Regions from separate parts of the Exiguobacterium sp. R-39 genome, predicted to be linked through region 1. Evidence: riboswitches for the same ligand, from Rfam matches in the RefSeq annotation. Region 1 holds a riboswitch; each other region holds the start of a gene.
The links. A riboswitch is a leader RNA that binds a small molecule or an ion and turns the genes downstream of it on or off. The one in region 1 is predicted to bind S-adenosylmethionine.
Positions count from the first base shown of each region.

Region 2: it holds a riboswitch for S-adenosylmethionine, as region 1 does, so the genes downstream of both, ACP26N_RS13500 (methionine ABC transporter ATP-binding protein) here and msrA (peptide-methionine (S)-S-oxide reductase MsrA) in region 1, are expected to answer to the same signal.
Region 3: it holds a riboswitch for S-adenosylmethionine, as region 1 does, so the genes downstream of both, ACP26N_RS12540 (methionine ABC transporter ATP-binding protein) here and msrA (peptide-methionine (S)-S-oxide reductase MsrA) in region 1, are expected to answer to the same signal.

Region 1 covers NZ_CP187965.1:416,306-419,974, reverse strand. The annotation lists gene ACP26N_RS02260 (amidohydrolase) at 1-1,003, shown strand, start outside; SAM riboswitch class I at 1,075-1,178, shown strand; gene msrA (peptide-methionine (S)-S-oxide reductase MsrA) at 1,283-1,813, shown strand; gene ACP26N_RS02250 (DMT family transporter) at 1,913-2,392, opposite strand; gene ACP26N_RS02245 (DMT family transporter) at 2,409-2,837, opposite strand; gene ACP26N_RS02240 (NAD(P)H-dependent flavin oxidoreductase) at 2,956-3,669, opposite strand, start outside.
Region 2 covers NZ_CP187965.1:2,575,811-2,579,479, forward strand. The annotation lists gene ACP26N_RS13490 (alpha-glucosidase) at 1-235, opposite strand, end outside; gene ACP26N_RS13495 (aminotransferase class I/II-fold pyridoxal phosphate-dependent enzyme) at 399-1,586, shown strand; SAM riboswitch class I at 1,649-1,752, shown strand; gene ACP26N_RS13500 (methionine ABC transporter ATP-binding protein) at 1,836-2,849, shown strand; gene ACP26N_RS13505 (methionine ABC transporter permease) at 2,839-3,504, shown strand; gene ACP26N_RS13510 (MetQ/NlpA family ABC transporter substrate-binding protein) at 3,539-3,669, shown strand, end outside.
Region 3 covers NZ_CP187965.1:2,385,900-2,389,568, forward strand. The annotation lists gene ACP26N_RS12535 (methionine ABC transporter permease) at 1-549, opposite strand, end outside; gene ACP26N_RS12540 (methionine ABC transporter ATP-binding protein) at 546-1,568, opposite strand; SAM riboswitch class I at 1,649-1,754, opposite strand; gene ACP26N_RS12545 (bifunctional cystathionine gamma-lyase/homocysteine desulfhydrase) at 1,814-2,980, opposite strand; gene ACP26N_RS12550 (PLP-dependent cysteine synthase family protein) at 2,973-3,669, opposite strand, start outside.

The DNA of each region.
Region 1 (3,669 bases):
CAGCGGAATCGTCGCGACACTGACCGGCACCCGTCCCGGAAAAACAATTGCGGTCCGGGCCGATTTTGATGCGTTACCGCTCCAGGAAGAAACGGAATTATCGTTCCGCTCAATCCGTCCCGGTGTCATGCATGCTTGCGGACACGACGGACACACGGCGATTGTCCTTGGACTCGCCGCTGCTTTTCAAGCCATCCGGGATGAATTAACAGGTACTGTCGTCTTTATCCACCAACACGGTGAAGAAGTATTTCCGGGTGGTGCGATTCAAATGATTGAGGACGGCTGTCTCGACGGTGTCGATGCGATTTTCGGCACACACCTCGAAAATGATCTTCCGGTCGGAACGATCGGTTATCACAGCGGGCATACATTATGTGCGATCGATGAATTTGAAATCGTTGTTCATGGTCAAGGCGGTCATGCCCAAGCGCCACACCGGACGCAGGACGCACTTGTCGCCGGTGCACAGCTTGTCTGTAATCTTCAGCACCTCGTCAGCCGGCGCGTTGATCCGTTTGAGCCGGCCATCGTTGCAATCGGTTCATTTCATGCCGGAACCGCACCGAACATCGTGACCGGCGAAGCCCGGATTGTCGGAGAAATCCGGACGTTCAACGAACAACTCCGGCATCAGTTGCGCCAACAGGTGGATCTCGTCGCACGGACGACCTGCACCGGAATCGGCGCTGATTATTCCATTGATTTCACGACAGGTTACCCGTCCCTTTGGAATCATCCGGATGAAACGAAGCTCGTCCGGGAAGCGGCCGGTTTTTTGCCGGAAGCACAGGTCCGTGAAATGAAACCGATGATGGCAGCCGATGATTTTGCCTATTACCTGGAACAGGTTCCGGGCAGTTATTTCTTTACCGGCTCCGCGAAAACAGATGGACGCACGATTTATCCGCAACACCATCCGAAGTACGAAATCGATGAGCGGGCTTTACTGATCGGGGCGAAAACGTTAGGGGCGACAGTTCTTCGTGCCCTGCAAACATAAGAATTGACTTTCCACTTTTATGAATGGTATTATCATCCCAATGATAACGAACTTACATCAACTTCATATAACACTTATCAAGAGTGGACCGAGAGATCTGGATCGATGACGTCCCAGCAACCTGCGCACAGCAAGGTGCTACGACCAGCAAAGCGAAAGCTTTGGTTGATAAAAAGCGGCGACTCCTTTTGCAACCAAGCAAAGGAGTCGTTTTCGTTTTCTCGCTGTCAGAAATGAGAGCATTACGGCTCAAGAGGCCAGGAGAAAGGGAGAGATGACATGGAAAAAGCAACATTTGCAGGAGGATGTTTCTGGTGCATGGTGACACCATTTGAGGAATTACCGGGGATTCACAGTATCGTGTCCGGTTATACAGGAGGACACGTCGACAATCCGACATATGAGCAGGTCAAAACCGGAACGACCGGACATTCCGAAGTCGTCGAGATTACATTTGACCCGGCACTGTTCTCATACGAACGGTTACTCGAACTGTACTGGCCGCAAACGGATCCGACCGATGCCGGCGGACAATTCCAGGACCGTGGCATACAGTATGCCCCGGCGATTTTTTACCATACGGAAGAACAACGCCTTGCAGCGATTGCGTCACGTGATGCACTGGCTGCAACAAACCGTTTCAAACAACCGATCGTTACACGGATCGAACCGGCAGCTTCTTTCTATCCGGCGGAAGAATACCATCAGGACTTCCATAAAAAAAATCCGGCCCACTACAAAAAAGACCGGAAAGCCTCCGGCCGTGATGCCTTTATCGACGTCGCCTGGAAAGAAGAAGTATCCGTCTGATTTAAACGAAGCGTCTTTTAAAAGAGATCACCCTTTCACGCACTTTACTGTAAAAGTCGCGTGAAAGCCGTGATCTCTTTTGAGTGGTTGACGATGTTTTTAAGAAATCGCTTTGATTTCATCTGTTTGATTTGACTCGTCCACGACCTGATACCGTTTCAAGACGAAGATGCCGCTCAGCATGACGACTAAACCAATGATCTGCCCAAACGATAAATCGACTTTTGGTAAACCAAACCAGCCAAAAACGTCGACACACAACGCAAAACTGAGTTGCGAAATCAGGACGACGGAAATCGCGATGGACGGACCGAGCAGTTGAATACCCCGCATGACACAAAATACGACACCGACACCGACGAAACCGCCAAATAGATAAAGCGGTTCGACCTCCGTAAGCGCTGCGACCTCCCCGCCCCGAAAGAAAACCAAGGCAAGCAACGAACCAATCAGACCGACCAAAAAGACTAACGTCGTCGTCGCCCAGGCACCAAAGACATGACTCATCCGTGCGTTCAAAACTGTTTGTAAACTGATCATCATCCCTGCGACGATGGCACAAAACATGCCTAATCCCATTTCTATCTCCTCCTACTCAGGTAAATGAAAAGATCAGGACGCCGGTCAACATCAAACCGACTCCGATCCACTGCCCTTTGTTACTGCTTTTTTTAATGACTCCGAACCAGCCGTTCAAATCAATTACAAAGGCACACAGAATCTGTGCGACGAGCAACAGCGACATCGCCCATGTCATGCCGAGTAATTGAATCGACGTCAGTTCCGTCACGACGACTAAAACACCGAGCAATCCGCCGCTCGCATAAATAAGCGGTAACGTGCGAAAACCGCCGATTTTACGATCCCGAACAAAGCCGTAAATCAATAAACATCCGATCAGACCAACGAAATGGACGATGGTTACGGATAACCATGGACCAACCGCGTCACCGAGCCGGGCATTAAAGATGCCTTGTAAGGCAATAAACAATCCACTGAATAAGGCAAACACGATTCCTTGCATCTTCATCCTCCTTTTTCTCTAGTTACGAGTAGACCCTATTCTGTCATCTTTTTAAAGGACAAATGTCCTGAAACACAAAAAAAGCCGACCTGATCGGTCAGCTGCGCTTATATTCACGTTACTGGAATGCCCGGTATGTCCGTTCGATTCGTCCGAAAGCATCATCCATCATCCGGTTAAAGAGTTCCGCAACGGTCGGAACATCATCAATCAAACCGGAAACGAGACCGGCATTGACGTATCCTGCCGTCTCGTCGCCTTCGAGTGCCCCTTTGATATGAAACGATTCGTTCGTCTGTTCTTGAAAGGCAGCGAGTGATGTCGGCTGCAACGCCTCGACGTACGGTCCGTTCAATACCCGCCGGACTTGTCCGACTTCTCGGCCGATGATTCGTGTCCCGAGATCATCCGCCTGCACGAGGTGTTTTTTATAGTGCTCATGGACACGGGATTCCTGTGTCGCAATCAACCGGGTTCCGAGCTGCACGCCTTCTGCTCCGAGCATCCAGGCTGCTGCAAGACCACGTCCGTCGCCGATGCCGCCCGCGGCAAGGACGGGAAGCGTGACATGATCCGTGATTTGCGGAATCAGGGTCATCGTCGTCAACTCGAGCGGTGAATTGATTCCCGCCGCCTCGACGCCTTCCGCTACCAATATGTCCACTCCGGACTGCTCGGCTTTAATTGCCTGTTTGACGGAAGCAACGACACCAATCGTCCGGATTCCCGCCTCCCGTAACTTCGATAAAAAAGGAGCCGGATTACCGGCTGACAAGGACACGACCGGAATCCGCTCCTCGATTGCTAACTCAATCAACTGTTCGGTATAAGG
Region 2 (3,669 bases), 930 kb from region 1:
ACATCGTTCCCGCCTTCGGCATAATCGAGTAATAATCCGAAATGTCGTATCCGTTATCGACATCCGGTGATGTATAACAGGGATTTAACCAGATGACATCGACACCAAGGGAAGCGATGTAATCGAGTTTTTCAATTACTCCGCGTAAATCGCCCATCCCGTCTCCGTTCGAATCTTTAAAACTGCGCCAATACACTTGATAGACAACGGCTTCTTTCCACCAGGCCCGATTCATCCCATCATCTCCTTTGTGATTCAATCGTATTCTAGTTCAGTGTATCAAAAACACGAAAGCCATCGGTTCTTTTTCCCAATTATCAGCAATTATTAAAAAACTCTTTTCTTTTTTCTGAAAATTCGTTATCCTTGACGACAATACCCAACAAGGAGGAAGACAGATGAAACATTTCTCCCCATCGATTGCGATTGATCGGTTACCCGCTCCGGTCTTCGCCGAGCTCGCCCAGCGGATCGGTGCCGTCAAGGCTGCTGGTCATGACGTCATCACGCTTGGTCAGGGAACACCGGATCAGACGACACCCGTACATATTCTGGATGCCTTGAAAGAAGCAATCAATGACGCTTCAAACCTCCAGTACCCGCCATTTCGCGGACACGATTTCCTCAAACAGGCTGTCGCGGATTTTTATCAGTCAGAGTTTGGCGTAAACATCGATCCGGCCTCTGAAGTCGCCATTTTGCTCGGCAGCAAAGCCGGTATCGTCGCTTTACCGCAAACGATCGTCAATCCCGGTGAAGGTGTCATTGTTCCTGATCCCGGATACCCGGATTACTTATCCGGCGCCGCCCTTGCCGGAGCTTACCCGATCACATTGCCGCTCCTTGCGGAAAATGCTTTTTTACCTGACTACACGTTACTTGATACGACAGATGTCGAACGGGCCCGGATGTTGTTCCTCAACTACCCGAGCAATCCGACCGGGGCGACGGCAACAGCGGAAGCCTTCGAGCAAACGGTTTCCTTCGCTGATGCGAACGACATTTGCGTCGTCCACGACCTCGCCTACGGCGGAATCAGCTTCGACGGTCCGACCCGCAGTTTCCTCCAGACGGAAGGCGCAAAAGACGTCGGAATCGAACTGTTTTCATTATCGAAACGTTTTAACATGTCCGGTTTCCGAATCGCCTTCGCCATCGGGAATCCGTCCGTCATCGCAAGTATCGAGACGTACCAGGAACACTTATACGTCAGTGCTTTCACACCGATTCAACAGGCAGCAACCGTCGCTCTTTCAAGCGATCAGACGTGTGTCCGCGAACTGAGCGCTCTGTATGAAGCGCGGCGTGATGCCTTGTTCGGCAAGTTACAGGAAATCAGTTGGGACGGACCGATCCCGGGCGGTTCGTTCTTCGTCTGGTTGCCGGTCCCGTCCGGCTACACGTCCCAAAGCTTTACCGATCACCTGCTCGACGAAGCGCATGTCGCCGTTACACCGGGACATTTCTTCGGCGAATACGGGGAAGGTTACGTCCGGATCAGCCTGATTGCTGACGCCGAACGACTCGTCGAAGCAGCTGAACGGATTGGTCAATTGAATCTGTTTCGCCAGACCGTTGCGGAATAATTCTGAAAAAACGTTTGACAAATGGGAATGATTTCCGTTACAGTAAGTCCCAACAGCATATCTACTTATCGAGAGCGACCGAGGGATTAGGCCCAACGACGTCCGGCAACCACCTTTAAGGAACGGTGCCACATCCTACAGAATGTTTCATTCTGAGAGATAAGTTACGAAATCTTACACTTCGTCGCTTTTTTCTGGTTGCTCTTAACTGGAAAAAGGCGATTTTTTTGTATAGGGAGGAAACGACAGATGATTGAATTTAAAGGGATCACTAAACGGTTCGTTCGTGACCGGACACCCATTTTTGCCTTACGTGACGTCAATTTAACGATTCAGCAAGGTGAAATCTTTGGCATCATCGGTGAATCCGGTGCCGGAAAAAGCACCCTGCTCCGTCTGATCAACGGACTGGAGACACCGACACAAGGAACAGTTAAAGTATCGGGCACTAATCTGTCCGGCCTCTCCAAAGGCAGCTTACGTGAACTGCGTTTGAACATCGGGATGATCTTTCAACACTTCCAATTGATTCAATCCCGGAACGTCGCCGATAATATCGCCTTCGCCTTAAAGGCTGCCGGCGTCAAACGGACTGACTTCCCGCAACGGATCAAAGAGCTCGTCTCCCTGGTCGGACTCGAAGGCTTCGAGACGAATTTCCCGAGTCAGCTCAGCGGCGGTCAAAAGCAACGGGTCGGGATTGCCCGCGCCCTTGCGAATAATCCGAGTGTCCTGTTATGTGACGAAGCGACGTCCGCTCTTGATCCGGTCACGACGCTGCAAATTCTCGAACTGCTGAAAGACTTGAATGAACGGCTTGGCCTGACGATCATTCTCATTACCCATGAAATCGATGTCGTCAAACAGATCTGTCACCGGGTTGCCGTCATGGCGCAAGGTGAAGTCGTTGAAGTCGCCCGTACATACGACCTGTTCAGTCAGCCGGCACATGATGTCACGAAACATTATGTCGATACGGCACTCCAGATCGAGTTACCGGAACGGATCTTGCGAACGACACCGGGAAAAATTATCCGCCTGCAATTCACAGGTGAAAAGACCGGTGAAAGTACGTTATCGGAAGCAATTAAACAGTTTGATATTTCCGTCAGCATCCTCCACGGTAAGGTCGACTATATCCAGAACGTCGCTTTCGGAGTGCTGATTGTCAGTTTGACCGGTCCGACCCTTCACGTGAACCGCTCCTTGACGTGGCTCGAAGAACAACTTCACACGCTTGAGGTGATCCAGGATGTGGCTTGAACGGATTGAAACCATGTTACCGGATCTTGCGAAAGCGTTAGCGGAAACGGCTTTGATGGTCGGAATCTCACTCGGCTTCGCCCTCATCATCGGGATTCCACTCGGGATCTTACTGTTCATCACGGACCGGGGACTATTTTTCCAAAACGTCGTCGTTCGCAGCATCTTGGACTTTTTCGTTAATATCGTCCGTTCGTTACCGTTCATCATCCTGCTCGTCGCGTTGATTCCGCTGACACAACTGTTACTCGATAATACAATTGGACCGACTGCTGCTTCCGTCAGCCTGAGTGTCGCCGCCATTCCGTTTCTCGCCCGACTGGTCGAGACATCGCTCCGTGAGATTCCACCGGGATTAATCGAAGCAGCAGAAGCCTGTGGTGCGACACCGTTTCGGATCATCATCAGTGCACTCTTACCGGAAGCCCTTCCCGGCATCATTCAAGCCGTCACTTTGACGACCATCAGTCTGATCGGATTTTCCGCCATGGCCGGTATCGTCGGTGGTGGCGGCGTCGGTGACCTGGCCATCCGCTTCGGCTATTACCGGTACGACAATGTCGTCATGATTGTGACGATCGTCGTCCTCGTTATCATTGTTCAAAGTATTCAAGGGCTCGGCAATGTTCTGGCCCGTCGTGCTGATAAGCGTTAACCAAAAATAGAGAATCGTAAGGGAGAGAATGAATATGAAAAAACGTTATGCCTTTTTAGCAACAGGACTACTCGGAGCCGGTATTCTTGCCGGTTGCGGCGACAGCAGCGCCAAAGAAGACAACAAATCGATCAAGATCGGGGCAACGAGCGGACCTTACAGCGA
Region 3 (3,669 bases), 1.1 Mb from region 1:
TTCGATGAAGGCCATGTCTCCCAGTCCACCACCACCGGCTAACCCGGCCATTGCCGTGTAACCGACGAGTGCGACAAGCGTAACGGTGATTCCTGAGATGATTGCCGGCAAAGCTTCCGGAATCAGGACTTTATAGATAATTTGGAACTTCGTTGCGCCCATCGATTCAGCTGCCTCGATGACACCCTTATCGACTTCACGAAGTGCCAGTTCGACCATCCGGCCGTAAAACGGTGCTGCACCGAGAATTAACGCAGGTAATGCAGCCGTTGGTCCTAAGAATGACCCGACGATGATTTTCGTGATCGGGATCAACAGAATCAATAGAATGATAAACGGGATAGAGCGGAATATATTGACTAAAAAGCTGAGTACGGAATAGAGTGTCCGGTTTTTAAACAACAATTCTTCGTTCGTCGCATATAACAACAGACCGATCGCCAGTCCGAGGACGAACGTCGCGAGTCCTGCAACAGCCGTCATATAGACGGTACTGCGGGTTGCTTCCCAAACCATATCCCAATCCACATCTGTAAAAAATGTACTCATCGGTGATCCACCTCCACTTCAACGTCACTCGCTTGAAGTTTGGCGATGACCGCTTGTGCTTCCTGTTCCGACCCGAGCAGCTGAATGAACAGCGTTCCGAGTGCCCCGTCCTGCGTCTGTCCGACGTTTCCGCCGATGATATTGAATAATAAGTTCGAGTCTTTCATGACTTCGGCCAGGATCGGACTTTCCGCCGTCGAACCGACGAACGTCAGCTGGACGATTTTTCCGGTCGGGTAGCGTTCGCGTAATTTCGCAAACGTCAATTCGTTTTCAGATGGTGACGTCAATTGTTTGACGAACTCTTTTGTCATCGCCTGTTTCGGGTGACGGAACACTTCTGCGACCGGTCCCTGTTCGACGATTTTCCCGGCTTCCATGACGGCAACCCGGTGACAGATTTTCTGAATGACGTGCATCTCATGTGTAATCAAGACGATTGTCAGTTTTAATTTTTTGTTGATGTCGACAAGCAACTCGAGGATCGAGTCCGTCGTTTTCGGATCCAGCGCACTGGTCGCTTCGTCACAGAGTAAGACATCTGGGTTGGATGCCAGTGCCCGGGCAATCCCGACCCGTTGTTTTTGTCCACCTGACAGTTGCGACGGGTAAGCACCTTCGCGTCCGTCGAGTCCGACGAGTTGAATCAGTTCAGCAACTCGTTCTTTGCGACGGGCTTTCGGATAACCGCCGAGTTCAAGCGGGAACATAATGTTTTCTTCGACGGTCCGTGACCACAGCAGATTAAAGTGCTGGAATACCATTGAGACGTTTTTGCGGACGCCGCGTAATTCTTTCGGTTTGAGCGTCGTCATTTCGACACCGTCGATTTGAATCGAGCCGCTCGTCGGTGCTTCAAGCATGTTCAGCAAACGAATCAGTGTTGATTTCCCTGCCCCTGAATAACCGATTATTCCAAAAATTTCACCGCGCTCGATTGACAAGTCGACATTGACGACGGCTTCAACCGATCCGCGCTTCGAGCGATAAATCTTTCCTACATCCTGTAAGCGAATCAATACGGTCCCTCCTAAACATAAAAAAAGTGCGCACGTTTTAGAGCAAACGCGCGCACTTTTTCAGTACACAAAACCATTTGCTCTCATCTTGCAGACAATCGTCTGCTGGAATTAGCACCACTTCGGAATAAATTCCGCGGTTGCCGGGTTTCATCGGGCCAGTCCCTCCACCACTCTCGATAAGAGTTATCGGTATTTAGTTATTTTTAATATAATCTGAATATTAGCAGGGGTTATTTTGCTTGTCAAACAGTTTTTTCTGAAACCGGTTGAAGCAGACTGAAAGCACGTGCCAAATCTTCTTTCAAGTCTTCCGCGTCTTCAAGACCGACCGAGATCCGAACGAGACCATCTGTAATTCCGAGTTCTGCGCGACGCTCTGCTGGAATCGACGCATGCGTCATCCGTGCCGGAACGGAAATCAAACTCTCGACCGCTCCAAGACTTTCAGCCAATGTGAAGAAATGTGTCGCTTCGACGAGTTTCTCCGCATTTTCTGCTGAACCGACATCAAAACTGATCATTCCGCCGAAACCGGTCGCCTGTTTCTGTTGTGTCGAGTGACCCGGATGTGATGCCAGTCCCGGATAAAAGATGTATGAGACGACATCCTGTTCCTGTAAGAACTGAACGAGATCGTGTGACGTTTCTTCGATTGCATCCATCCGGATACCAAGCGTCCGTAAACCACGGACGAGCAGGAAGCTGTCCTGCGGTCCAAGAATACCGCCGGTCGAGTTTTGGATGAAATGAAGATCTTCTCCGAGCTCGTCGCTGTTGACGACGACAAGTCCGGCGACGACGTCCGAGTGACCGCCGATGTATTTTGTCGCGCTGTGAAGAACGATATCTGCACCGAGTGCGAGTGGTTGCTGCAGGTATGGTGTCGCAAACGTGTTGTCGACGACAAGTTTCAGGTTGTTGCGTTTTGCGATCTCAGAAACAGCTGCGATATCCGTCACTTTCAACAACGGGTTCGTTGGTGTTTCGACGTACAGCATCTTCGTGTTGTCTTGAACCGCAGCTTCCGTTGCGGCAAGATCCGTCGTATCGACGAATGTCACTTGGATGTTGAATTTCGGTAAGACACGTTGCATCAGACGGAATGTACCACCGTAGACGTCATCTGTCATGACGATATGGTCGCCTGACTCAAGCAGATTGAATACGGCATGAATCGCTGCCATTCCTGATCCAAAGGCAAAACCACGTGCGCCGCCTTCAAGATCGGCAATCAGACGTTCGATGCTCGTCCGTGTCGGGTTGGCTGTCCGTGAATACTCGTAGCCTTCTTTTAGTTGACCGATTTTTTCCTGTTTGTATGTGCTTGTCTGATAAATCGGGGGTGTAACGGCACCTGTTGCTCGATCGACGCCTGTTCCTCCATGAATCAATGCTGTCTTTTTACGCATGTGTCTCGTCCACCTTTTCAAAGATTTGTTGGCTTAAATACCGCTCGGCACTGTCGGCGAAGACGGTGACGATGGTACTGCCGGGAAAACGATGTGCCAGATCAAGTGCTGCTACGAGTGCTGCACCGGCTGAACTGCCGACGAGCAATCCTTCACGAGCCGCCAATTCATGGACTTTCGTGAAGGCATCATGATCTGAAATCGTATGAATTTCATCTACTAAGTCACGCGAGACGAGGCTTGGCCATTTGGCCGTTCCGATACCTTCCGTCTTATGCGGTCCGGCTGGTCCCCCGTTGAGGACCGAGCCTTCCGGTTCGACGATTGCACCTTTCGTCCCGAGACGTTCTTTTAAATAGGCCGCTGTTCCGGCAAACGTTCCGCCTGACCCGCATCCGGCAACGAACCAATCAATCTGATCCAGTTCCGCCATCAGCTCAGGGCCAAGTGTCCGCTGATACGTGACCGGATTTTCTTCGTTTTCGAATTGAAGCGGAACATAACTGTTCGGAACCGTTTGTCCGAGTTCTTTGGCTTTATCGATCGCGCCCTGCATATCGAGCTCAGTCGGTGTGTTGACGACAGTCGCGCCGAGTGCCCGCATCAACGTCTGTTTCTCCTGGCTGAACTTTTCCGGAACGACACAGATGACCTGTAAATCATACTTTTTGGCGGCGAGCGCCAAACCG